2 regions of the Rhizobium sp. AG207R genome follow, and region 1 is predicted to be linked to the other one. Evidence: predicted binding sites of a transcription regulator. Region 1 holds the regulator's gene; the other holds the start of a gene.

Region 1 (5,452 bases):
CCGCAAAGTTCCTTCAGGACGCCGGCAACCATGAACGCATGGTCGCGGCTTTCCATCTGGCAGGGGCCGGCAATCAGCGACAGCTTTGCAGTATTGGAAAAGAGGACCTTGGAGGCACCCTCGCCGACGGTGACTTCCGAATTCGTGCTCATATTATCTCCTCAAAGGCGAACAATGCGCCCTGACCGGGTGCCAACCTCGCCAATAGACGATTGTTCTTACGCGTATAGGTGACGCCGTTAGCAGTGAAATGCGACGATGTCACGGAAAGATCGCGCGTTTTGAAAAGGATTGCACGTGCTCTGAGCCCCGGATCATTCGTGCGAACAGGTAGATCATAGAATGCCTCCATTCCTTCCGGCGTCAAAATCTCCAGATCGGCATTGGCGGCCTTGATCGTCAGGCCAAAGGAATGCTCCATAATGCGCGGGCCACCGACAAGCTCCTCGAAGAAGCCGCGATAGGCCGCCGGCTTCGGCGCGCAAAGCGCTACCCGCGCGATACCAGTCACGCCGTTTTCGTGACGCTCGAGCACACTGCGGTCAGCCGGCAGCGGATTGATGCGCTGACAGCAGAAAGCGAGAAAATCCGGCGCGCGCAGATCGGCGGCGAAGGCAAGACGAAAACCGGCCGTGGTTTCCGTTCCATCCGGCATCTTCATGGGACGGGAGAAATCCAGCATCTGCCCCGCCGAAATCGCAGCTGCTTTGAAGCGCTCGTCATCCGCCACCGCGTCATCCGTACCGAATACCACGGCCGAAAAGCCATTTTCGCCGACCCGGAAGCGATAGGCTTGATCGCGGGCAACAAAAACATTGCCATCCATGATGCTCTTCTCGCACTGCTCCGCAGACGCGACGCCCAGAGGTTCGAGATAGGTTTTATCGGCAAGGAAGACGCAGGCATTCTGCGTGCCAAAGGGATGGCGCGCATCTGGAGCCACTGTAAAACCGAGCTTGCCGAGGCGCTCGCGTGCCAGAGCGATATCGACGGTCGGCAGCACGAGATGATCCAGCGGATGCGGAGACGAAATCATGGCTTCTCCTGTTTGCTTGCCGAAGCAGATTTGCGCCCATCCCCCGCGCAATTCAAGATGGAAGCATGGAACACCCGGAGCACACGACATGGATCGAAGGCAATCTCGCAAACGTGATTGCTGATTCTCTGCCATGGCTGGCTCATGCAGCCGCGCGGCACGTTCATCCAAATGCTCGGCGCACGGGCTGAACGACAAAGTCTCGGAAGCGAGTAGAGCGGCATTTCTCTTATTTTTCTGCAGGTTAACGGAGACACAGCGCGCCGATGTTCGGAGCCGATCCATTCGCAAATGGTAATTATTTAACTGACCTCACAAGGCTTTACCGAAATTTAAGTACTTGCGGAACACATATGGAACATATAGTGTCCGTTCTGGATTTGTTTCACAGCTTTTCTTGATTCTGGGGTTCCAAGACGATGTTGACGCGCAAGCAGCAGGAACTGCTTCTCTTCATTCACGAACGCATGAAGGAATCCGGGGTTCCGCCATCTTTCGACGAGATGAAGGATGCACTGGATCTGGCATCGAAATCCGGTATTCATCGCCTGATTACGGCACTGGAGGAGCGGGGCTTTATCCGCCGGCTGCCGAACCGGGCCAGAGCGCTCGAAGTCATCAAGCTTCCCGACGCCTATAATCCGAGCCTGCAGCAGCGCCGCGGCTTTTCTCCGAGCGTTATCGAGGGCAGCCTCGGAAAGCCGCAGCCCGTTGCCCCGCCCGCTCCGTCGAAGGTGGCAAATGACGATCACAATAGCTCGGCGTCGGTGCCCGTGATGGGCCGCATCGCTGCCGGTGTTCCGATCTCGGCCATCCAGAACAATACGCACGACATTACCGTTCCCGCCGACATGCTCGGATCCGGCGAACATTATGCGCTTGAAGTTCGAGGGGATTCGATGATCGATGCCGGCATCTTCGACGGCGATACGGTCATCATCCGCAATTCGACGACGGCCAATCCCGGCGACATCGTCGTGGCGCTGGTCGATGACGAAGAGGCGACACTGAAGCGCTTCCGTCGCAAGGGTGCTTCCATCGCGCTTGAGGCTGCAAACCCGGCATACGAAACCCGCATCTTCGGACCGGATCGCGTGAAGGTCCAAGGCAAGCTCGTTGGCCTTATTCGCCGCTATCACTGACCGGTGAATTGTCGATGGCGGGTGACGTGGGCGCAATTGGCGCGTCGAATTTGCCGGTGCGCCAATCGTAGGTTCGATGCCTGGTCCAGGGACGCTGCGGGTTCTCGAATGCGGTTGAGAGGATGGGCTTGTCTCCGGTAAGCACCATTTCGATGGAGCCGGTTTTACGCAATGTCGCACCGGTTATGAGCATCGCTCCGGAACGGCAATGGTCGAGCCGTAGCCGGATTGGCGTCACGATAATGTTCCCCGTGTCGCAAGCCGCAGGCAGGTAGGCCGCGTTTTCGATAGTGACCAATATCGCGCCGTTTTCAAGCATGGCCGCGCACCATGCTCCTTTCTGGCAGGCGAAACTGCCTTGCATGGTGCGGTCCAAGGCTTCTTCCATTGCGATACGGACCGCCTTCTGTTCTTCACTGTTCAATCGCTTATAACGATCTGCCTTGCCGATTTGTGGAAGTCGGCTGTCAGCCGGGAGCATGGTCGGAGGCTGATGGTCCGCCGCAACCAGTGCCTTTTGCCATTGTTCGAAAATAAAGGCCTGCGGTCTCTCGCGATTGGTCGCGAGTATATTGTCCTGGCGCAATGCGACTAGGACGCCATCTTCGGAGATCATCAGGTCGGGTTTCGGTACGCCAGATCCGAATGCCGCCAAGCCCATGGACAAGAGCGATAATAGCAGGCCCAGATGACGAAGCCGGGTCCGCAATATGCTCATGATCAGGAAGCCGATAATGAATGTCGGCATCAGCCAGGCCGGCTGGCGACCGAAGGTAATGTCGCCTCCCCAACCAGCTACGGTTCTTGCGATCACGATAACGAGTTCCAGTCCCTCGCCGGTTACTTTCCAGAAAGGCCCGTCGAGACCGAGCGGCATGAGCAGCATCGCCGCCATGCCGAATGGCATGACGATAAAGGAGACGATGGGCATAGCAGCGAGATTGGCGGCGAGCCCATATGTCGCCAACCGGTGAAAATGCTCGATCGAGAAGATAGCCGTCGACGCGCCGCCGATGAACGAGGTCGACGTCACGCCTGCGAAGAAGCGCATGACGAACAATAGCGGACTCAATAGACGGACGCGCGGCAAAATGTTTTCGCGATGCCGCCGCCGCTTCCATAGCGAATAGCCCGACACCAGCGCCAGTGTCGCCGCATAGGACATCTGGAAGCTCGGACCGAGGACTTGCGACGGCGACAGTACAAGAATGATGATCGCTGAAAGTGCGACATTGCGCAGACTGATCGATGGCCGATCGAAAAGCACGGCCACAAGCATGATCGCCATCATGATGAAGGCCCGCTCGGCGGATACACCGAAGCCGGAGATGAGATAATAGGCAGTTACAGTGAGAAGCGCACCGAGGGCTGCGAACTTCTTGGTCGGCCAGGCCTGCGCGACACCGGGAAACAGGCTGAACAAGTAGCGTAGGCCGATGTAGAAAATGCCGGCCGACAACGCCATGTTCAGACCGGAAATTGCAATGATATGGGTCAGGCCGGCAATTCTCAGCGCTTCCGTCGTATTCTTGGAGATTGCGCGTCTCTCATCGGTGACAAGCGCCGCGGCAAAGGCGCCGGTATCTCCCGGCAAGGTTTGCCTGATCCTGTCGCCTATGCTGTTGCGCAGGCCAGCAAGCCAAATATCGGCCGCATCCAATAAGGAGCCGGCCGCGTTGTCACCGGATGGCGACAGCAATTCCGGTGTTCCGTAGGCAAAGCCGTTCGCACCGATACCGTTGAAATAAGAACTGAAGGCGAAATCGTTGAGACCAAGCAAGGCCGGTCCGGCCGGCGGCGTCAACCGCGCCCTACCCTGGATGCGATCACCGAGATCGAACGGCTCCGCCTGCTTGCGCACGAAGATCGTAACCCGCTGCGGCGCGCGGCGAATGGAAGGTTTTTCCGTTGCCTCGACGCGAACGACATAGCGCCAGCGTCCATTGTCATAGGATTCCCGTCGTTCGATCTGACCGGTCACGGTCGTGGTCACGGCCGAATCGAGCATGACGGTAGAAACCCGCCAGCTCTCGCATTGCGCCAGCGCCATGCCCAGGCAAAGGAGCATGCCTGCCAAAAGCAGATGGCGAAACAGCCTGCCTGCCTCCTGCATGAGCGCGAAGCCGCTGGTGAAGACCAACAGGCCTACAAGAACAGCCTGTGGAGGCGGATCGCTGCCAGCCTTGAACCAGAAAATTGCACCAAGGCCCATATAGATCGGCGCAAGCAGGACCGCGCGACCATGGGCCGCCTCCTCTTCGATCAATCCGAAGGTGCCAAGCCGAATGCGGCTTGATACCCGCAATAGCCGGGATGTCAGCCGCGTCTGGTCCTGCGTCCGTTCCCGTCGCGGCACTTCGGCGGGCAAGATATTCGTGGCAACAACAGGGCGAGGCTGCGAGAGCGCAGCAACGTCCCCACCCTCTTTCCGCTGCTCGGATGCCTCCAAATTAGGCACTCGCCGCCGTCCCCACGCAAAACTACAGCTTTTGCGCGATTTTTGCCGTTAGCAGGCGATGAATTCAACCAAAATCGACGCAAACAGGGCTCAATTGGGCCGGTTTCGCCGCCTAGCATAATTAGAGGCGCTTCTGCAGTGCCCAAAAGTTGATACTGCATTGCACAATTCAGCGTTAGGATAACTTGGCATTAGGCTCGGGATCATATAGCTAGTCGGTAGTCGCTTAACCTTTTGGCGCTTTTTATGGCGTCAATCCCGCCAAATCTTGGAGGATCAGCATGACGGAACAAAGCGCGAAACTAACTTGGGGTGAAAAGACGGTGGACCTGCCGGTCAAGACCGGAACCATCGGCCCGAGTGTCATTGATATTGGTGCCCTTTATAAGAACACCTCCACTTTCACTTACGATCCTGGTTTCACCTCCACCGCGTCGTGCGAGTCGAGCATTACCTACATCGATGGCGACGAAGGCGTTCTGCTGCACCGCGGCTATCCGATCGATCAGCTGGCCGAACACGGCGATTTCCTCGAAGTTTGCTACCTCCTTCTCTACGGTGAACTGCCGACGGCAGCGCAGAAGAAGGACTTCGACTATCGCGTGACCCACCATACGATGGTGCACGAGCAGATGTCGCGCTTCTTCACCGGCTTCCGCCGCGACGCACATCCGATGGCCGTCATGTGCGGCTGCGTTGGCGCGCTTTCCGCCTTTTATCACGACTCGACCGACATTACGGATCCGCACCAGCGCATGGTCGCAAGCCTGCGCATGATCGCCAAGATGCCGACGCTCGCCGCCATGGCGTACAAGT
Region 2 (5,452 bases), on a different contig from region 1:
ATGACGCCGCAGCAGTGGCATGAGGTCATCAACACCAATCTCACCGGCCTCTTCAACATGACGCATCAGGTCTGGCAGGGCATGCGCGACCGCAGCTTCGGCCGCGTCATCAATATCTCTTCGATCAACGGCCAGAAGGGGCAGATGGGCCAGGCGAACTATTCCGCCGCCAAGGCAGGGGATCTCGGCTTCACCAAGGCGCTTGCCCAAGAAGGGGCCGCCAAGAACATTACCGTGAACGCGATTTGCCCTGGCTATATCGGTACTGAGATGGTGCTGGCGGTGCCGGAGAAAGTGCTGAACGAGCGCATCATCCCGCAGATCCCCGTTGGGCGCCTCGGCGAGCCTGAGGAAATCGCCCGTATCGCGGTTTTCCTCGCCAGCGACGATGCCGGTTTCATCACGGGATCGACCATATCTGCCAATGGCGGCCAGCTCTTCGTATAAGCAATTCCAGAAGAAGCGCAGGGCTTTCCCGCGCGAAGCTGCGTAAAGGCAATGAGATTGGAGCGGCTTGGAACTCTTGCGGGAGGCTGAGCCGCTTCAGGCCGTTTTGGAGCCAGATGCCGAAAAGTATCAGGGGATTTTCGGACGACATCACGCCTACTTCTCAGATTCCAGAGTGGATTCAGATTTTAGGCCGACTCGACCTAAAATCATCTGGCTCTAGGGGCGGATTAAGAGTTCCCAGTCCCGGCGTGCAATCATCCCCGGTTTGAATTTGCTTGCTGTCGCTGCCGTGGCTTGAATTCTAGAACGACGGCTTCAAGTGCGACCTGCTGCTTTTCCTTGCCGCGTGCTCTTGCCGCGCTGGCGAGGGCGTAGAAAGTCGTGCCGATGAGCACCAGTGCTGCAATGCTTGCGATGATTGCGGCCATGATGCGGTTCCTTTCTCAAAACACTGCTACCTTCCCGCGGTTCATGTCGCGGGAAGACGATTTTCCTGAGGGAACGGTTGTTCCGTGAGTTTGTTCCAGAGCGGGTCTGACCGGCCGGCCATCAAGGGTGATCGGTCAGCCGATGCTGGCTTTAGCGGCAGCGAGCTTCGTAACGGTGACCATACCGATCGCGGTAGATGCAATATCCGCGACGATCTTCCGAGCGTCCGATGAGGTTGCCGACCACACCGCCAGCGACTGCGCCGACAGCGGCGCCACCCCAGCTATGCGTGGCTACGCCGCCAATCAGCGCGCCGGTACCGGCTCCGATGGCCGTGCCTTTTTCCGTAGACGTGCACGATGCCAATGCGCCGAGGACGGCGATCGCGAGGATGATCTTCTTCATGGTGTAGCTCCCTAGTGTTGCGAGGTTTGAACAACAAACCGCGGATCAAATCCGTCCCATCAATAACAGAATAAGGACAATAACGAGAACAAGCCCGAGACCACCCGATGGGCCATACCCCCACGCCCGGCTGTAACCCCAGCTGGGTAGTGCGCCGATCAGCAGCAGAATCAGTATCACAAGCAATACCGTACCAAGCATGATGTGTCTCCTCCATGTCGATCGCTTGAATGTCCCGCCAATATCGCTTCCGATCCGACGTTATCCTTCCAGCGCTTCAGCTCAAATCCGTATCCAGGAATAGGCTGAGTTCCGCAATTCTGTGCAGATAAACTTGCGTGCTCGATAATTGTTCCGGCTAAGAAATAAAAATGCGAGTAGGCGGGGGCCCGGGCGCTTAGGGAAACGTTAGTGCGGCAACGTCATATCGCCGTCGCCGGAGCGATGGGAGATCCGTCTGTATGGTTAAAATATGATTAAAATACAATGGCTTGCGGTGAACGAAACGGGAAAGGCCCGATGTCTGTGATTCGTCGGCGATTCGTTCTCTATTTGGACTTGGGCTAACCGCGAGCCTCCTCCAGGTACGCCATCAAGGTGCCGGAAGGGCGAAGTGGAGCCCAGGTGAACCGCATAGATGGTGCTTTCGCCGGCCGATTGGTTAATTTGCTGCAGGTTTGTGGGAGGCTCGTCTATTCATGGCAGTGCTATTTCGCGATGCTGTTCCGACGAAATACAATATGTAGCCGTGAACGAATACGATACCTGCCTCTATCCGCGATTCGTCACCGATTCGTTCCGGCTTTGATCGATGTGTTAATGGCTGCAGCTATTGCGTGTATTTGCTGATTCGTTATAGCTGCGCTCGTTAAAAGGTTAATCACAATCGCAGATTCGGCCGGAATTCGGGTCTCAACCATTCAGAGTCCGGTATGTCCGTGCCAGGGAAGCACTAAATATTGTGGAGAACAGAAACGGAACCGCCTGGAATCCGCGATTCGTCTCCGATTCGTTCCGGCTTTGGCCCGGATGTTAACGCGATCCCTTGATTCACGCGAAACTTCATTATTTACAGACCATTAACCATAATGCGATCGGAAATTTCGCTGGCTGAGCATTCTCCGCTTGACTCCTTTTGCGCTGGAAAAGTTACGTAAACAAGATTCAGCATTTGGTGTGAATCTTTTCATTGAAATCCATATGTAGTCGTGAACAAATAAGGAACTCAGTGGAGTCAGCGATTCGTCTCCGATTCGTTCTCAAGCTGTTCCGGAATCGCCGGGACTCGCATGGGATGCAGCCGAAATGTAGCTTATGGTTGAGGCGATCAAATATGAAATCGGTTGTTGTCGTATCTGTTTTTTCATTCGGGTCTTGCCTTTGTCACATATGGTCGTCATCTGTTCGTTTCCTCCAGGAGGAACATGCTGATCGGAAGACGGTAGTTTCTCGCCCATGCACGGACCTATGACTCAGACTTCGCAGCCCATGATCCTGAGCGGACGCGGCGTAACCGCGGTGCTCGGACCAACCAATACCGGCAAAACCCATTATGCTATCGAGCGCATGGTGGCACACGGCAGCGGCGTGATCGGCCTGCCGCTGCGGCTGCTTGCCCGCGAGGTCTATACGCGCGTCGTCGAAAAGGTCGGGGCACACAATGTCGCGCTCGTGACCGGCGAGGAAAAAATATCGCCACCCAATGCGCGCTATTCGGTCTGCACCGTCGAGGCCATGCCGCGCGAGACGCGCGCTTCCTTCGTCGCCATTGACGAGGTGCAGCTTGCCGGTGACCTAGAGCGCGGGCATATCTTCACCGACCGTATCCTGCATCTGCGCGGCCGCGATGAAACCCTGCTGCTTGGTGCCGGCACCATGCGGCCGATTCTCGAACAGCTTCTGCCAGGAATTACCGTTCTCGAACGGCCCAGGCTGTCGCATCTCTTCTACGCCGGGCAGAAGAAGATCACGCGCCTGCCGCAGCGCACGGCGATCGTCGCCTTTTCCGCCGACGAGGTCTATGCGATCGCCGAGCTTATCCGCCGCCAGCGCGGTGGCGCGGCCGTCGTTCTCGGGGCGCTCAGTCCACGTACCCGCAATGCGCAGGTGGCCCTCTATCAGGAAGGTGATGTCGAATATCTGGTTGCGACAGATGCGATCGGCATGGGGCTCAACCTCGATGTCGATCATGTCGCCTTCGCCCAGGACCGCAAGTTCGACGGCTATCAGTTCCGCAACCTCAATCCGGCCGAGCTTGGCCAGATCGCAGGTCGTGCCGGCCGTCACCTCAAGGACGGCACTTTCGGGGTGACGGGGCAGGTGGACCCGTTCGATGACGAGCTGGTGCGCCGGATCGAGGGACACGAATTCGATATGGTCAAGGTGCTGCAATGGCGCAGCAAGGATCTGGATTTCGCTTCGATCGCGGCGTTGCGTGCAAGTTTGGAAGACGCGCCTCGCGTGCAGGGCTTGACGCGGGCGCTGCCTGCGGTAGACCAGCAGGCGTTGGAATATCTGTCACGCGATCTGGAGATAGTCGATCTTGCCAGCAACCCGGCTCGGGTTGAGAAATTGTGGGAGGCCTGTGCGCTTCCCGACTATCGGCGCATCACGCCTGCCCAGCACGCCGATCTCATTGCCGCCCTCTTTTCCGATCTCGTGCGCTATGGCACGGTGAAAGAGGATTTTCTGGCCGAACAGGTGCATCGCGCCGATCGGACGGACGGCGAGATCGACACGCTTTCGGCGCGAATCGCGCAGATAAGGACTTGGACCTATGTGTCGAACCGGCCCGGCTGGCTTGCCGATCCGACACACTGGCAAGAAAAGACGCGGGAAATCGAAGATCGATTGTCCGACGCGTTACATGAGAGGTTGACGAAACGCTTTGTTGATCGCAGGACATCTGTGCTCATGAAGCGCCTGAGAGAGAATGCGATGCTGGAAGCTGAAATCAGTGTGAATGGAGATGTCTTCGTTGAGGGACATCATGTGGGACAGTTGACCGGATTCCGGTTCACGCCTATCGCAGGGACCGAAGGGCCTGATGCCAAGGCTGTCCAGACGGCCTCGCAAAAGGCGCTGGCGCTGGAATTCGAGGCACGTGCCGCACGTCTGCATGCGGCCGGCAACGGCGATCTCGCGATCAGTGCCGATGGCCTCGTGCGCTGGCTCGGCGATCCCGTCGCGCGCCTGTCAGGCAGCGATCATGTCATGCGTCCGCGCGTCATCCTGCTCGCCGACGAGCAGCTGACCGGCAATGCGCGCGATCATGTCGCTGCTCGTATTGAACGCTTCGTGAATCACCACATCAGCACCGTCCTGAAGCCGCTGGACGATCTCCAGCGCGCCGAAGATCTGCAGGGCCTTGCCAAGGGACTGGCCTTCCAGCTGGTGGAGAATCTCGGCGTTCTGTTCCGCCGCGACGTTACGGAAGAAGTGAAGTCGCTGGATCAGGACGGGCGTGCCTCGATGCGCCGTTACGGCGTTCGCTTCGGCGCCTACCATATTTTCGTGCCCGCCCTTCTGAAACCCGCTCCGGCCGAGCTCATTACGCTGCTCTGGGCACTGAAGAATGACGGCCTGGACAAGCCCGGCTATGGCGATCTGATTCCGGTTCTAGCTGCCGGCCGTACCTCGGTCGTTACCGATCCTGGATATGAGCGCACATTCTACAAGCTTGCAGGCTTCCGGTTCCTCGGCAAGCGCGCGGTGCGTATCGACATTCTGGAGCGCTTGGCGGACCTCATTCGTCCGCTCCTGCAGTGGAAGCCTGGCCAGGCTTCGCGCCCCGACGGCGCCTATGACGGCCGTCGCTTCACGACGACGACCGCGATGCTCTCCATTCTCGGCGCGACGCTTGAGGACATGGAGGAAATTCTCAAGGGTCTCGGTTATCGCGCCGATTCGGTGAGGGCGGAGGAGGCTGCGGCCTTCCTCGCTCAGCAAGATGCGGCTGCAACGCCCGCCGCACCAGCTGAAGAAGCCGCAGCCGAGAAGGCCGATCATGATGATGCCGACGCTGCGACCGAAGAGCCGGCTAAGGAAACGGAAGCTGTTACCCAGGAAGCAGCTCCGGCTGCGGATGTCTCGGCTGAACCGGTTGCCGTAGCTACTGAGGCTGCCGAGGCTACCGAAGCTGGTGCCGTTGCCGCGGAAGCAGCCGAGC

The links. The regulator LexA, encoded in region 1, represses DNA repair genes until DNA is damaged. The targets are predictions, from matches to a motif close to TGTTCNNNNTGTGTTCNG.
Region 2: JJQ51_RS09390 (helicase-related protein) is a predicted target of LexA. The motif match lies at 2,493-2,510, and genes of this name have one in related genera.

Annotation. Positions count from the first base shown of each region.
Region 1 covers NZ_JAEPVT010000009.1:133,864-139,315, reverse strand. The annotation lists gene kdsA (3-deoxy-8-phosphooctulonate synthase) at 1-152, opposite strand, end outside; gene JJQ51_RS21900 (VOC family protein) at 149-1,036, opposite strand; gene lexA (transcriptional repressor LexA) at 1,456-2,178, shown strand; gene JJQ51_RS21890 (ComEC/Rec2 family competence protein) at 2,159-4,636, opposite strand; gene gltA (citrate synthase) at 4,918-5,452, shown strand, end outside.
Region 2 covers NZ_JAEPVT010000003.1:398,535-403,986, reverse strand. The annotation lists gene JJQ51_RS09410 (beta-ketoacyl-ACP reductase) at 1-447, shown strand, start outside; gene JJQ51_RS09405 (hypothetical protein) at 705-878, opposite strand; gene JJQ51_RS09400 (YMGG-like glycine zipper-containing protein) at 1,030-1,284, opposite strand; gene JJQ51_RS09395 (DUF3309 family protein) at 1,330-1,485, opposite strand; gene JJQ51_RS09390 (helicase-related protein) at 2,752-5,452, shown strand, end outside.